Regions from separate parts of the Afipia dichlorophenoxyacetatis genome, predicted to be linked through region 3. Evidence: predicted binding sites of a transcription regulator. Region 3 holds the regulator's gene; each other region holds the start of a gene.
The links. The regulator LexA, encoded in region 3, represses DNA repair genes until DNA is damaged. The targets are predictions, from matches to a motif close to TGTTCNNNNTGTGTTCNG.

Region 1: the regulator LexA is predicted to act here: its motif matches at 2,433-2,450, upstream of ACZ5C3_RS26695 (DNA recombination protein RmuC).
Region 2: the regulator LexA is predicted to act here: its motif matches at 3,100-3,117, upstream of ACZ5C3_RS00740 (YifB family Mg chelatase-like AAA ATPase).
Region 4: the regulator LexA is predicted to act here: its motif matches at 1,601-1,618, upstream of ACZ5C3_RS27340 (helicase-related protein).

What each region holds. Positions count from the first base shown of each region.
Region 1 covers NZ_AP029250.1:5,691,744-5,695,580, reverse strand. Annotated here, with positions in the region: gene ACZ5C3_RS26715 (RidA family protein) at 1-58, shown strand, start outside; gene truA (tRNA pseudouridine(38-40) synthase TruA) at 55-792, opposite strand; gene fmt (methionyl-tRNA formyltransferase) at 792-1,724, opposite strand; gene def (peptide deformylase) at 1,793-2,308, opposite strand; gene ACZ5C3_RS26695 (DNA recombination protein RmuC) at 2,482-3,693, shown strand; gene ACZ5C3_RS26690 (pyrimidine 5'-nucleotidase) at 3,727-3,837, opposite strand, start outside.
Region 2 covers NZ_AP029250.1:157,077-160,913, reverse strand. Annotated here, with positions in the region: gene ACZ5C3_RS00750 (response regulator) at 1-641, opposite strand, end outside; gene ACZ5C3_RS00745 (hypothetical protein) at 770-1,237, opposite strand; gene ACZ5C3_RS00740 (YifB family Mg chelatase-like AAA ATPase) at 1,512-3,050, opposite strand; gene ACZ5C3_RS00735 (MBL fold metallo-hydrolase) at 3,175-3,837, opposite strand, start outside.
Region 3 covers NZ_AP029250.1:3,147,914-3,151,750, reverse strand. Annotated here, with positions in the region: gene ACZ5C3_RS14840 (class I SAM-dependent methyltransferase) at 1-160, shown strand, start outside; gene ACZ5C3_RS14835 (DedA family protein) at 157-783, shown strand; gene lexA (transcriptional repressor LexA) at 1,050-1,760, shown strand; gene ACZ5C3_RS14825 (ComEC/Rec2 family competence protein) at 1,772-3,837, opposite strand, start outside.
Region 4 covers NZ_AP029250.1:5,835,732-5,839,568, forward strand. Annotated here, with positions in the region: gene ACZ5C3_RS27340 (helicase-related protein) at 1-1,503, opposite strand, end outside; gene ACZ5C3_RS27345 (DUF3108 domain-containing protein) at 1,811-2,626, opposite strand; gene rpmB (50S ribosomal protein L28) at 3,037-3,330, shown strand; gene ACZ5C3_RS27355 (esterase-like activity of phytase family protein) at 3,415-3,837, opposite strand, start outside.

The sequences.
Region 1 (3,837 bases), 2.5 Mb from region 3:
CGCCGAAATCTTCGACAGCAAGTGGCTGCTCGAAATCGAAGTTATTGCGGCTGCTTAATAGTCTACCTGCACCAGATAGAGCCCATCCGGCGGTGCGACTGGCCCGCAGGCTGCACGATCGCATGCGTCCAGCGCCGCGCGCATATCATCGGCATCCCAACGTCCGTGACCGACCCACACCAGCGAGCCGACCATCGAGCGCACCTGGCTGTGTAAGAAGGAGCGCGCGGAGGTGGTGACGATCACATTCTCACCGTCGCGCGTCACATCGAGTGCATCCAGCGTCTTGTCTGGCGACTTCGCCTGGCATTCGGTGTCACGGAACGTGGTGAAGTCGTGTTTGCCGACCAGAACCTGCGCCGCTTCGTGCATGGCTTCGACGTCGAGGGTCTTTGGAACGCGCCAGACATGGCCCGCGCCGAGCGCAAGGTTCGCGCGGCGATTGGCGATGCGATAGACGTAATGCCGCTTGATGGCGGAAAACCGCGCGTCAAACGTCTCCGGTGCGATCTCGGCCGAAAGCACTGCAATGGGATGGGGCCGCAGATGCGCGTTCAGTGCGTCGCGCACGCGATCCGCGCGATACTCTCGCGTCAGATCGATATGTGCGACCTGTCCCAGCGCGTGCACGCCCGCATCTGTGCGCCCCGCCCCGCTGACACGCACCATCTCGCCCGTCATTGCCGTGACAGCGGCTTCCAGCGCACCCTGCACGGATGGAGCATTGTCCTGATACTGCCAGCCGCAGAACGGCGCGCCATCATATTCGATGATGAGTTTGTAGCGAGGCATCAGCTCACACGCAGCGGCGGTTTCAGCGGCGTGCCGCGGAGGAATTCCATCGCCTTCATCGGCTGCTTGCCGGCGCGTTGCACGTCGAGCAGACGGACGGCGTTTTCTCCGCAGGCGATGGTGAGCTGATCGTCGAGCAGGTCGCCCGGCGCGCCCGCGCCTTTGGCGAACTGACAGCGCAGCACTTTCACGCGCACAGCTTCACCTTCCAGCGGCAGTTCAAACCAGGCGCCGGGAAATGGAGAGAGGCCGTGGATGTGGCGCAGCACCTCGTTCGCCGGCTTGGTCCAATCGATCCGTGCTTCAAGCTTGTCGATCTTGGCTGCGTAGGTGACGCCTTGCTCGCTTTGCCTGGTGAATTGCAACCCGCCGCGTGCCAGCCCGCCGATCGCACGCACCATCAGGTCGGCGCCCAGTGGTGCCAGCGTATCATGCAGATCTTGCGCGGTCATGTTGTCGGTGATGGCGAGCCGTTCGGCCATGGCGACGTCGCCGGTGTCGAGCCCGATATCCATCTTCATGACCATGACGCCGCTTTCCGCGTCACCGGCCATGATGGCGCGGTTGATCGGGGCAGCGCCGCGCCAGCGTGGCAACAGCGACGCATGCAGGTTGAAACAACCAAGCGGCACGGCATCGAGAATGTTCCGCGGCAGGATCATGCCGTAGGCGACCACAACTGCAGCATCGGCATCGTGAGCACGGAATTCCGCCTCGGCCTCGGGTGTTTTCAAGGTCTTCGGCGTCAGCACGGGGATGCCGAGCCGCCGCGCTTCAACCTCGACCGGCGTCGCCTGTAATTTCATGCCGCGGCCGGCGGGCTTCGGCGCGCGCGTGTACACGGCGACGATCTCATGACCGTGGTCCGCCAGCGCCAACAATGTCGGCACCGCGAAATCCGGCGTGCCCATGAAAATCAGACGAAGCGGCATGCGATCGGCCAATACATTTCAGGCATGATCTCGCTGGAAAACCGAAGGATCGATTTTCTGGATCACGCTTATTTCGCCGCGAACTTGGCGGCCTTGGTGAACTTTTTCATCACGCGGTCGCGCTTGAGCTTGGACAGATAATCCACGAACAGAACGCCGTTGAGGTGGTCGATCTCGTGCTGGATGCAGGTGGCGTAGAGCTCCTCGGCGTCTTCTTCATGAATCTTGCCATCAAGATCCATGAAGCGCACCCGCACCTTGGCCGGCCGCTCGACCTCTTCGTAATATTCGGGGATCGAGAGGCAGCCCTCCTCGTAAACCGACAATTCTTCGGATGAGGACAGGATTTCAGGATTGATGAAGACGCGCGGTTCCTTTTCCCCCTCCTTCTTGGAGAGGTCCATGGTGATGAGCCGCAGCGGAACCGCCACCTGGATGGCGGCCAGACCGATGCCGGGCGCGTCATACATGGTTTCCAGCATGTCGTCGGCGAGCGCGCGGATGTCCGGCGTGATCGCTTTGACAGGTTCAGAGACGAGCCGCAGACGCTTGTCCGGCAAGCTGATGATTTCACGAATAGCCATGCTGCGCGATGTAATGGGAGCGCCTGCCGGGGTCAAATCCTTGTTTCGCGAAGCGTTTGCGGAGGTGTAGGCGCGCCGTTAACCCGCGGTTAACCATAAAAATAAGGGCTTTGTTAACCATAAATGTTCTCTATTCGTTCGCTGGAGTTGCCGAATCGCGCTAAAAGGTCGCCATGAACGACATTCTTTTCATGCTCGGCGATATGCCGGTTCGTACTGGGGCTGCCCTCATCGTCTTCGGTGTGCTGGCGCTTCTGCTGCTTGTGGTTATTGCCATCGTCATTGCGCGCTCCGGCCGGAAGGGCGCGGAGACGGCGATGGCGCAGGCCATTCGCGCCAACGAGCTGGAAGAACGTCTCAGCCAGATGGTGCGGTTGCAGAGTGAGGCCGCAGGCCGTGTCGATGCCATGGGGCAGGCGCTGGCCGGCCGGCAGGCCGAGATGGCGCGCGCGGTCAGCGAGCGGCTCGACTCCGTGACCCACAAGGTCGGTCAGTCCATGGAGCAGACCACGCGCAACACCATGGACTCGCTGCGTGTGCTGCACGAACGTCTCGGCATCATCGACAACGCGCACAAGAATCTCACCGATCTGACAACGCAAGTGACGACGTTGCGTGACGTGCTTGCCAACAAGCAGGCGCGCGGCGCGTTCGGTCAGGCGCGGATGGAAGCCATCGTGCAGGACGGGATGCCGAAGGGCAGCTACGAATTCCAGCATACCCTGTCGACGGGGAAGCGGCCGGACTGTGTGGTGTATCTGCCGGACCAGCGGCCATTGTGCATCGATGCGAAATTCCCGCTGGAAGCTGTGACAGCGCTCCGCGATGCCAGAAGCGACGAAGAGCGGAAATACGCCACGCAACGGCTGCGTCAGGACGTGATGAAGCACGTCACCGACATCGCCGACAAATATCTCATTCCCGGCGAAACGCAGGATACGGCATTGATGTTCGTGCCCTCGGAATCGGTTTATGCGGAAATCCACGATGGCTTCGACGACATCATCCAGAAGGCTTATCGCGCGCGCGTGGTGCTGGTGTCGCCGTCACTTCTGATGCTTGCCATTCAAGTGATGCAGCAGATTTTGAAAGACGCGCGCATGCGCGATGCCGCCGACCAGATCCGCACCGAAGTGGTCAACATGATGGGTGATGTCGAGCGTCTGCGTGACCGCGTCAGCAAGCTCGGCAGCCACTTTGATCAGGTCAATGAAGATGTTCGGCAGGTGCTGATCTCGGTCAACAAGATCGGCAAGCGCGCGGCCAAGATCGAGGAACTCGATTTCGATAAACCCGCCGATCAAGGCGATGCACCACAGGCGATCCCGCCCGCGAGCGATCTGTTTCAGTCACGCGCGCCACGGAAGCTGCAAGCCGGCGAATGAAGAGCAGGTTATCTGCTTGTGGGGTGCTGCGCCTCAGCGCTTCGCTTCGAGAGTTCCCAGGAAACCCGTCAAATCGTCCGTGATGTGATCGACGTAGGCTGCGTCACGGCCCTCAAGCTCCCAATCCTCGCGCACGACATTCTT
Region 2 (3,837 bases), 3.0 Mb from region 3:
TCGGCGCGGTCGGTGACGTCGCGTCCCACGCACTGCAGGTCCGCCGCGCGATTTGCATCGCTGCGCACCAGGCCTTCACGCCATGCGATCCAGCGAGGTCCCAATGCAGTGTCGATTTGCTGGTCATGAATCCGCACGCCGTTGGTCTCAAAGGCAGCATCTCCCTGTTTCAGAACCGGCAGGGTGAACAGGGTTCCGATCAGGGCTTCGCGGGGCTTCTGTGCGAGCGCGCAATAGGCGTCATTGACCGACGTGATCCGGCCGTCGCTATCACGCAGAACGATCAAGTCCGTCTGGGATTCGAACAGGAAGCGCGCGCGTTCCTCCGCCTCCTTGAGTTCCCAGTTGCGGTCCACAAGCGCTTCGTTGTGCAGTTCGATCCTGCGGACTTTCTGCCTCATCCAACGCAACCGCATGTTCTGAATAGCTAGCCCTAAGCAGGCGAGGGCGAACAGGAAGCTTGCACCCATGGCAAATGCTTGGGGATCGTAGCCGGAAACGTCCCGCCGGCTACCCATGACAAATCCATAGGCGCCGCCAAAGGCTGCCATGAAGATCATGATCGAGCGGACGGCAAAGTGGATTCGCGGATGGACGCGCGCAAAACGGCGAAGCCGTGTTCTGATCCTTAAACCCCGCATCGGCTGTCCCGCAGTTGAATCATGCGCTTGAAAGTCCCGAGAGAGTGAGAGGGGGATATTGCGAAGTGCTTGAGCCGGCTTTCGTCGATGGCAACGTGGTTGACGAGCCGTTAAGTGTGCGGCCTACCTCAAAGCGAGGCTGTGGTTTGTCTCGGCGTGGCACGCCTGGCGCTGACCACGAGCGCGGCCGCTTCACGCGCTGTGAAGGTTCGTGATTGAACGAAAATCCGGTAGTCCGCCCCGTCATCCTTAGACAAGTAGATGATTGGCTCTGAAGGCGAGGTCTGGGCCGCAATGCTGACAAACCTTGCGTCCGAGGTCGTCGTGCAGCTGTCGGCATCCGCTGTGTTTATGTCGTCCACCACGACGAAGTCGGCGATGTCGGCGCGTTCGACAAGTTGAACGCGGACCGTGGCTGCGGCGGGATCGTCAGTGAAGCTGACATGAAGCTGACGTTGCCAGGGTGCCGTCGCCATTTGAAGCGAGGTATCCCCGACAGAGATGCAGGGCTGGGTGGCCGGGAGCAGTTCGCCGCCGGCAACGAAGCCAACGAGGATCAGTGGCAGGGATGATGCCAGAATCTTGACACGCAACATGGACGCTACTCACAGGAACAATAAACCGAAGCCCCGGCAATCGGCGCTTATGGTTCCTGAAGTGTAAAGAGAGATCGTTACCAGAGCGTTCTCATGCGCCGATTTTGTGCCTAGTGGAGTGGATTTGACATTCGCTCCCCTCATGGCCGCGAGTTCGTCAAGCGAATGTCAAATCCAACACTTCGCTAGAATCATAGCTTTGCCGGTGTCCTTCCGTCTCCGAATAACCGTACGAGCACGCTGCAAACGGGGCGGTTATTCGGAGACGGGGACACTAGGCGGCGCGTCGAATGTCTTCCGCCAGTGCGCGATAGGAGAGCGCTTCGGCGAGGTGAAGCCGTCCGATCGTTTCCGCGCCGTCCAGATCCGCCAGAGTGCGAGCGACGCGAAGGACGCGATGATATCCGCGCGCCGAAAGGCGCATAGTCTCGGCTGCATCACGCAGCAGTTTCTGTCCTTGGGCATCGGGCTTGGCGATATCCTCAAGCACTGCGGCGGGCGCCTCGGCATTGGTACGGACCTGAGGCAGTCCCATGCCGGCATACCGAGCCAACTGGATGGCGCGGGCCGCGGCGACACGTGCTGCAACTTCGGCAGATCCTTCTGACGGCGGCGGTAGGATGAGATCGCTCGCAGTAACGGCGGGCACCTCGATGCGCAGATCAATACGATCCATCAACGGGCCGGAAATCCGTCCCTGGTAATCGGCGCTGCAGCGATCGATTTTACCCCGTTTGCAGGAATAGCCTGGGTCATAGGCACTCCCGCAGCGACACGGATTCATGGCCGCCACCAGCATGAAACGCGCGGGATATGTCACGCGATGATTAGCGCGCGATACGGCGACTTCACCATTTTCCAATGGCTGCCGCAGCGAATCCAGCACTCGTGCGTCGAACTCCGGCAACTCGTCGAGAAACAACACGCCCTGATGCGCCAGCGAAATCTCGCCCGGTTTCGCGCGCATGCCGCCTCCGGTGAGCGCCGCCATACTGGCCGAATGGTGTGGTGCCCGGAACGGACGGTGTGCAGTCAACGCTCCGCCCTCAAGCTCGCCTGCGACGGAGGCGATCATGGAGACCTCGAGCAACTCGGAGGGTGACAGCGGTGGCAGGATTGACGGTAACCGCGCCGCCAGCATGGATTTGCCCGATCCTGGCGAGCCGATCATCAACAGGTGATGACCGCCCGCGGCGGCAATTTCCAGGGCCCGTTTGGCGCTTTCCTGTCCCTTGATGTCGCGAAGATCGAGCAGGCTCGTTTGTTGCTCCGCGATTTTCGGCTGGGGACGTGACAGGACTTGCGTGCCTTTAAAATGATTGGCGAGCTGGATCAGCGATGACGCGGCGATAATTTGCAGATCCGGGCTGGCCCAGGCCGCCTCGGGGCCGCAAGCTGCTGGACAGATCAATCCTTCATCGCGCCCGTTGGCACCGATCGCAGCAGGCAGTACGCCCGCAACCGGTGCGATCGAGCCATCGAGGCCGAGTTCGCCAAGCACGGTAAAATTTGACAGAGCGTCCTGCGGGATGGCGCCGATCGCTGCCATCAGCCCGAGTGCGATCGGCAAATCGTAGTGACTGCCCTCTTTGGGCAAATCGGCGGGAGCGAGGTTGACGGTAATGCGCCGCGCAGGAAGCGCCAAGCCAGAGGCGATCAATGCAGAGCGGACCCGTTCGCGGGCTTCGGACACCGCCTTGTCTGGAAGACCGACGATCGCGAAGGCAGGGAGTCCGGGCGCCACCTGGACCTGCACGTCCACCGCACGGGCCTCGATGCCCTCAAATGCCACTGTGGAAACGTGCTGAACCATGATCCCTCGCGCCCTGCGCGAAACCGTAGCAAAGGTTCAACCGTCTGACAAGAACATTTAGGGAACGGATAGTTGGTAATACTGACGCGGCAGCGGCTGACTCACCACCGCGTCAGCAGCGAGATCAAAGCTGCATGACCATGGGCTCCGCGATGTAGCGGAAGCCATCGCCGGCTTTGACGACGTGCCCGTATCCCGGCCATGCGAAGTGATAGGACATCACGGCGATCTTGTTGGCAGCGAGCATGTCGAGCATTTTCACCCGGCTGGCAGCGGCCATCTTCGGGTCGGAGTCGTAAGCGAATTCCATTCGCGGTTTCTCGAGCAACAGCACCTGGTGATGTGCGAGATCGCCGAGGAATGCGAATGATTGACCGCCAGACTGAATCATAAATATGTGGTGGCCGAAGGTGTGTCCCGGCGCGGAAAGTGCCGTTACGCCTGGCAAGAACTCTTCGTTGTCTTTGAAAAAGACGATGCGGTCGCGCACTGGCAGCAGATTTTTGCGGGCATGGATGATGAAGTCCTTGAGCGCGCTATCCTGCTTTGTCTCGTCGGTCCAGAACTCCAGATCAGTCTGGCTGATATAGACCTGCGCATTTGGAAATAGCGGCTTGCCACTCTCATCGATAATACCGCCGATGTGATCGATGTGGGCGTGCGAGCACACGACAGCGTCGATGTCTTCTGCTTTGAGGCCGGATTCGGCGATGCTCTTCTGCAGTCGGCCTGTCGTCGGCCCAAACAGTTTCGACGTACCCATGCCGGTGTCGAACAGAACGATCTT
Region 3 (3,837 bases):
TCAATTCACGTATGGCATGCAGTGCCCGATCCCCAAGCCGCTTCTCAATCGCCTTGGCCTCAAAGCAACGTGCTTGGGCCGCGTGTTTCTCAACGTTCCGCCCGCCTCGGTCTATCGCATCACCCGCCGCAAACCTTCCAAATTGGCGCAGGGCTCATGACGATGGACCCTCACGCATTCGTATCGTTTATGGTCGCTGCCGGCCCTGTCGGCATTGTGGGAATAGCCATCGCGGAAAAGATCTTTCCGGTCATCCCATCGTATCTTGTGTTTGTATTGCTCGGCATGGCGGTCGCGCTGGGACATGGTGATTTGACGACGACCGTTGCCGCAGCCGCGATCGGTTCGACGATTGGCTCGCTGTGTTGGTATGGCCTCGGCTTCGCCCTGGGAGCAAAGCGCAGCGAATCTTTCGTCGCGCGCTTCGGTCGTTATCTTTTCTTGAAACCTGATTTCTATCCGCGTATGGCGGACGCCTATCGCCGCAATCACTTCTGGGTCACGGTTGTCGGGCAAACCATTCCTGCGGTACGTGTCTATCTGTCGATCCCAGCAGGCGTGATCAATCTTGCGATCACGCACTTCACCATCGCCATTCTGATCGGCAGCCTTGCCTGGAGCGGGCCGCTGTTGATCGCGGGCTACGTCCTGCAAGGACAAGGCTCCGATGTTGCGGCCTCCTCGGCATTTCTATTGATGACAGCTCTCGTTGTTCTGGAGTTCCTTGTCCTTTTCATTTGGCGCGTGTTCCGCACAACAAGGAATACTTCAGCATCCGCGTAAGCGACTCGCGTATAGACGCGTGAACCGGCGGGCCGCGAATCTCCCGGTGTCCTGCGGGCGATTCTGCCCATCACTGCCGCCAAAGGCGGTTCAGCACCTCCACAATGTCCCTTGTAAGATGGGTTCTTTACTTCGTTGACCTAAAATTAACGATTGCAGAACACATATGGAACATATAGTGTTCGTTCATGATTTGTTTCGAGTGACTCGCTTGAAATGAAGAACAACGAGCCACTCCGATCACGGGATATTTGGGGAGCATTCAGATGCTGACGCGCAAACAGTATGAGCTTTTGCGGTTCATCAATGAGCGGCTGAAAGAGGCCGGGGTTCCTCCCTCCTTCGACGAAATGAAGGATGCGCTGGATCTGCGTTCCAAGTCGGGCATCCATCGCCTGATCACGGCGCTGGAAGAGCGAGGCTTCATCCGGCGCCTCGCCAATCGCGCCCGCGCCATTGAAGTCATCAAGCTTCCTGAACTGGGCGCCAATGGCGGCGGCGGCGCACGACGCGGCTTCACGCCCAGCGTCATCGAGGGCAACCTCGGCAAGGTCCGCACCAGCACCCCATCGAGCGGCGAAGACGACACGAACTTTCCGGTGGCTGTGCCCGTCATGGGCCGTATCGCAGCAGGTACGCCCATTGAGGCGCTACAGACCCGCAGCCATACCATCAGCGTTCCGCCCGACATGCTTGGCACCGGCGAACACTATGCGCTGGAAGTTCGCGGAGACTCCATGGTGGAAGCAGGCATTCTCGACGGCGACACCGTGCTCATCCAACGCAACGAAAGCGCGGATACCGGTGACATCGTCGTGGCGCTGATCGATGAAGAAGAAGCCACGCTCAAGCGGTTCCGGCGCCGTGGCGCGTCGATCGCGCTGGAGCCAGCGAATGCGGCCTACGAGGTGCGCATCCTTCCGCCGAACCGAGTGCGCATCCAGGGCAAGCTGATCGGGCTTTACCGGAAATACTGAGCTGGATGGCGTCAGTCGTCCGGCCGCAGATCACTCTCGGCCGGAGTGGCGTCGACAGACGTAGGCCGTCCTGATGTTGGCCTTGAAGGGGCTTGAGTGTCTGATTCAACCTCTGGCACCGCAGGCGACCACGGGCGATCTGTGCCGCGCGGTTTTGCAGCAGTGATGCTGAAACCGTTTTGCGTTCTTTGGAGCGCAAGCGGTCCCTGCCGTTGCAGAATGTTCCGATCGAGCACCAGCGCCTTGCAGTCCTGCGGCGCCTGCCGCGTGGTCACAATGACGGCCGCCCGCGCACAATCATCTGCGAAAGCCTCCGGTGACTTAGTCAGAGCAACAAAGGCACCCTCACCCGTTTGAACGACGCAACCGGCTTCGTCGCACGACACGCCCTCCGCGGTCGAGGACTCGCCTGCGGTTCGCGCGTCGGCATCCGCCGTCAGCCACTCGCGGACGAGGAAGGCATCCTTGCGGGTTTGCATGAGATGGAGCTGTCCATCTTTGCCACGAACACCGACAGTATGACCATCGTTCGAGACAAGGATATCCGGCCGCGGCGCCATCACAGCACTGACGGACGCGAGTACCACAAGTGCTGCTCCAGCCCAGCGCAAGGGCGACCGCAGCAATCCCATCATGATGATGCCGGCGCTCATGACCAGCAACGGTCCGGTCCCGAATGCCGCCATGCGGCCGATGGCACCGGGAAGTGCGGCCACCCACTGCGACACGGTAATCATCCAGCCGATGCCAAAGTCCATGAGCCGCCAGAACACGCCGTCAAACCCGAATGGCATGGCGATCAGGCCAAGCAATCCGGCAGGCATGACCAATGCCGACACCACGGGCATCGCTGCGAGATTTGCCAGCACGCCATAGGGCGTGATGCGGTGAAAATGGAATGCCGCGTAAGGCATCGTCGCAAGTCCGGCGATGAACGACGCCAAGGCCAGCACCATCACCTCGCGCCCACCCCATAGCGCGGCACGTGCAACGCGTGAATTATCCGCCGCCGAGAAAAGCTTCGGCATGCCGATCTGCACCAGTGCGACAAGACCGAGGGTCGCGGCGAAAGACATTTGAAAGCTTGGATGAACAAGGGCTTCGGGCGCCGCAATGAGCACGATCATCGCGGCGACAGCGAGCGTCCGAAACGTCACGGCTCGGCGATCGACCATGATCGCGATCAGTACCACCGCCGTCATGAAGAACGATCGTTGTGTGGCAACTTCAGCGCCCGACAAGAGCAGATAGAATGCAGCGGCAATCAGCGCCGCGGCCGCAGACCATTTCTTGATAGGAAACGAGACGGTCAACGATGGAAACAGCGCGAGCAGCGCACGCACGGCGAAGAACACGACGCCGGCCACAACCGCCATGTGATAGCCGGAAATCGACAACACATGTCCCAGCCCGGAGATGAACATCGCATCGTTGACAGGACCGGAAATGGCATCACGCCGCCCTGTCAGAAGTGCAGTGGCGATGGCGCGCGCGTCTCCGCTCAGGACGGTACGTATCCGGCTATCGATGGCATCGCGCATGTCCTGCATCGCGGTCACGTATCGGAGATAAATTCCGCCCGCGCGCGGCGGCTCCACCGTCTTGATCGCACCCATGACGAAGCCCGATGCGCCGATGCCCTGGAAATAGATGTCGCGGCCAAAGTCGTAAGAACCTGGCCGCGCCGGGGACATGGGCGGCATCAATCGCGCCTTCAGTTCGACAAAGCTGCCGACGGCGGGCGCGGTGCCTTTCTTGACCGACAGCCGCACACGCTCGAGCTTGGTCTGGTTGCGCGCCGCGTCCATCTCCTCCACGCGCAGAATGAAACGATCCGTGCGCTCGCGTTCCTCGTGGGTTTCGACAAATCCCTTGATGGCGACAGAGAACGCAGGCGCCGCAAGGACGGTGTGCGCGACGCGCACGGTCCTCACTGTGGCTGTGGCAAAGCCGGTAGCAACCGCTGCAACCAGCACGACCACTGGAAAGGCGCGATGCTTCCGCGCCACAAACGCACTCACACAGAGCGCAACGGCGACGATAACAGTGACCCACGCGACCGGCTCCCGCTCGGCGG
Region 4 (3,837 bases), 2.7 Mb from region 3:
AATCTCAGTGTTCAGCATCGTGTTTTCCCGCAAGCGGCGCATCAATACACTGGTCCGGCGGTCAACGAAACGCTCAGTTAGCTTTTCATGCAGTGCATCTGACAATTTATCTTCGACGCCGCGTGCAATTCCCTGCCAATGTTCAGGGTCCGCCAGCCAATCCGGGCGATTTGCGGCGAATGTCCAGGTTCGTATCTGGGCAATTCGGGCCGATAATGTGTCGATATCCCCGTCGGTTCGGTCGGTTTGCGCGATCTGGGCGGCAAACCAGTCATCCGGGATTTTGCCCTTCCGCATCAAAAACCCGAACAAGGTCGTTACCAGTTCAGCGTGAGCGGCAGGTGACAGCTTTCTATAATCTGGAACGAGGCAGGCATCCCACAGGCGTTCCACTGCCCCAGGGGTTCGCGCCAGGTCGCGCACGTCCTCGTCGCGGGCGGCATGGTCGAGCACCCGGATGTCTTCTGCGATCGGCGCACGGCTCAGCGCTTCGTGGCTGGGCGTCAGCGACAGCGAGACCTGCAGCGCCCCGAGCGACGAGAAATCGAGCTTCGAATTTCGCCACTGGAGCATTTTCACGTTGTCAAACGTGTGGTTCTGCAGCGCATTGATCAGCTCGGGCTCGAATGGCGCACACCGCCCTGTGGTACCGAAGGTGCCATTGCGCGTCGCACGGCCGGCGCGGCCCGCAATTTGGGCAAATTCCGCCGGATTCAGGCGCCGAAACTGATAGCCATCATATTTGCGGTCAGATGCGAAGGCGACATGGTCGACATCGAGATTGAGCCCCATGCCGACCGCGTCGGTGGCGACGAGGTAATCGACATCGCCGGATTGAAACAGCTCAACCTGGGCATTTCGAGTCCGCGGGGACAGCGAACCCAGCACCACTGCAGCACCGCCATGCTGGCGCCGGATCAGCTCGGCGATCGCATAAACTTCGTCGGCAGAAAATGCGACGATCGCGGTACGGCGGGGCTGGCGCGTGATTTTGCGGTCGCCGGCGAATTCAAGCTGCGACAGGCGCGGCCGGGTGACGATGTTTGCCCCCGGCAACAATCGCTCGATGATCGGCCGCATGGTAGCCGCGCCGAGCAATAGCGTTTCATCGCGCCCGCGCCGATTCAGGATCTTGTCGGTAAAAACGTGGCCGCGCTCGAGATCGGCCGCGATTTGGATTTCGTCGACCGCGAGAAACGACACGTCGATATCCCGCGGCATCGCCTCGACCGTGGACACCCAGAAACGCGGCCTGGGCGGCTTGATCTTTTCCTCACCGGTGATGAGGGCGACCGCTTCAACACCCGCACGCGCGACAAGCTTGTTGTAAACCTCACGCGCCAGCAGGCGCAGCGGCAAGCCGATGATACCGGACGAATGCGCCAGCATCCGCTCGATCGCGAGATGGGTCTTGCCGGTGTTGGTGGGGCCAAGGACCGCGGTGACGCCGGCACCGGGGGCCCGGTCATTTACAAACAACGGCACTGAAGTGGACAGGGACATTAGGACGGGTCCGCACAACGCACACGACGCGGAACGCCGCAGCAAGCTTCTGGAAGTGTCTCACAATGCAACGTTTTTGACGCTGCGCCTTAAGATATGGAACGAGTCCGGAACGAAAGAAGCCCGAATCGCTGACTCCTATGATGTTCGGCTTCGTTCACCGCAATATGTCGCGCACCTTATCCTTTAGCGGCACTACATCAAGTCCTGACGCATCCCATAGGCAGTCGGCTTTGCGGTGAATCTCTTAATGCCGGAGTCGAATCGGATTGGCCGAAGAGTCAACATGATTCAGAACCGGAATCTGCTAGTTCGTCCTTGCAGTTTTTTGGACCGAAATGAATTCCGTCGCCTCGATTACCCCAGTGCCGATTGGGGTCGGGATCACGATCTTGAATGGAACAAGGACGCGCGTTCCTGCGATCGGCGCGAACCAGATTTCCATGCCGCGCTGAGCGGCCACGTATTTGATGGAGGCACGATCCGGCACGTAGCCCGCGATCGGCGTGAAATAAACTGCACACACCACTGCAGGACCTTTGTAGCCCTTTTCGGCCTTGACCATCTCCATACGCTTGTAATCAAGGCTGAGATCGTAGCGCATACGGCCGTCGAACACCGGGATCGTCCTCCGGCAGGCCTCAGGGGTCAGCGGATCGCCTGTCCCGGCCACACGCAGCAGCGAACCGGTCATCGGGTCAAAGACATTGCGGCGTTGAGCATCAGTGACCGGGATCCGGTCAGGCGTCACCGGCGGCTCAGGCTCGATCGACGTTTCCTTCACGCTGCCGGCAGCCAGGACGATACGGATAATCTCGGCCTTTTTGCCGTAGTTGATGGTCGACAGATAGCTCAGCGGCGACAGTTGGCCGTTGACGATCCGGCCTTGGCTCGTGCCGGTTCCGCTGCCACCGCCAATTGACTTCATCAGGCCGGTAGTGGCGCCGCTGACGGCCGCGGCATACTGATCGTCGGCAACATCGACGATCCAGCCGCCTTTGCCGATGGTGATCCCAGCGAGAGAAGCCTCGTATTTCGCGTCCAGCCGACCCTGGGCCACCGCGGGAGCGGCCAGAAGTCCAAATGCTGCGAAGGTGAACAGCGCGCTAAAAGCATGCGCCATGGCGCCAAGCGGGCGGCGCGGCATAAATAAACGGGGCATATCCACCGATGGAGAATCCTGTTGCGCAACGACGCGTCGACCGACTGAAATATCCGGCAAAATCCCGCCGGGAAAGCCGCCCCGCGAATCTTGCGCGAGTTTCTTTGAAATCCCTGTCGTCTTCATTTTGTGGGGGATTACGTCGTTTATATGTTGGAGAAATCCCTGTATTAGCGAGGGAAATCGCGTTCCAGGCCGAACTGCTTTTGACGAAAATCGTCCTGATTCGATGGCCAGAACAGCGCTCTCACCTTGACGCTGGGCGGCTGGGCCCTTATACGTCCGCGGTTCCTGAAAATGGACAACTTTTAAACCCCCACGCGAGCTCCTTTTAAACAGGTCGGCTCCGGGGATGACAGAGGATTTTCGCCATGTCTCGGCGCTGCGAATTGACCGCCAAGGGCGCTCAGGTTGGCCACAAAGTCAGCCACTCGAACCGCAAGACCAAGCGCAGGTTTCTGCCGAACCTGTGCAACGTCACGCTGATCTCGGACACGCTGGAACGCACTGTGCGCCTGCGTGTGTCGGCAAACGCGCTGAAGAGCGTCGATCACCGCGGCGGTCTCGATGCCTTCCTGCTCAAGGCGAATGTCGCCGAGCTGTCGCCGAAGGCTGTTGAGCTGAAGCGCCAGATCGAAAAGAAGAAGCTCGCTGTAGCCAGCTAAGCTCAGCTTCTTTCAAAGATGATTCAGGCCGGGCTTTCCACCCGGCCTTTTTTCGTTGCTTGATGCCTTCACGGAAGAACGAACTCACTCTTCCACCAGCGTGAACTGCAGCAGCAGCGTCCGCTGAATCATGGAAAAGTTGTCGTCGGAAATCATGGTCACCACCGTGTCGCCATTCTCCGCGACATGGGTGTCGATGCCTTCCATGTTGTCGATCTCATAGCCGAGATCGACTTCGAATATCGTTGCACCGTCGATCACCGCGTCGGGAGCGATAGAGCCGGCGGCGACACGGCGGATACGGATACCGACGCCCTCCATCACCGAAAATTTTCTTTCGAGCAACAGCAGGTCACCTGACGGAAGTAACGTGGCGTCGCTAATGTCAAAATTTTTCGTCCGTTTGACCGAGAATTGCCCTGGCGCAGGCCCGCCGATGAGGAAACCTAGAATATTTCCCGCGGGATCAAGACCTCGCTCGGAGATCGCAACCAAGGTCCCTGCGAG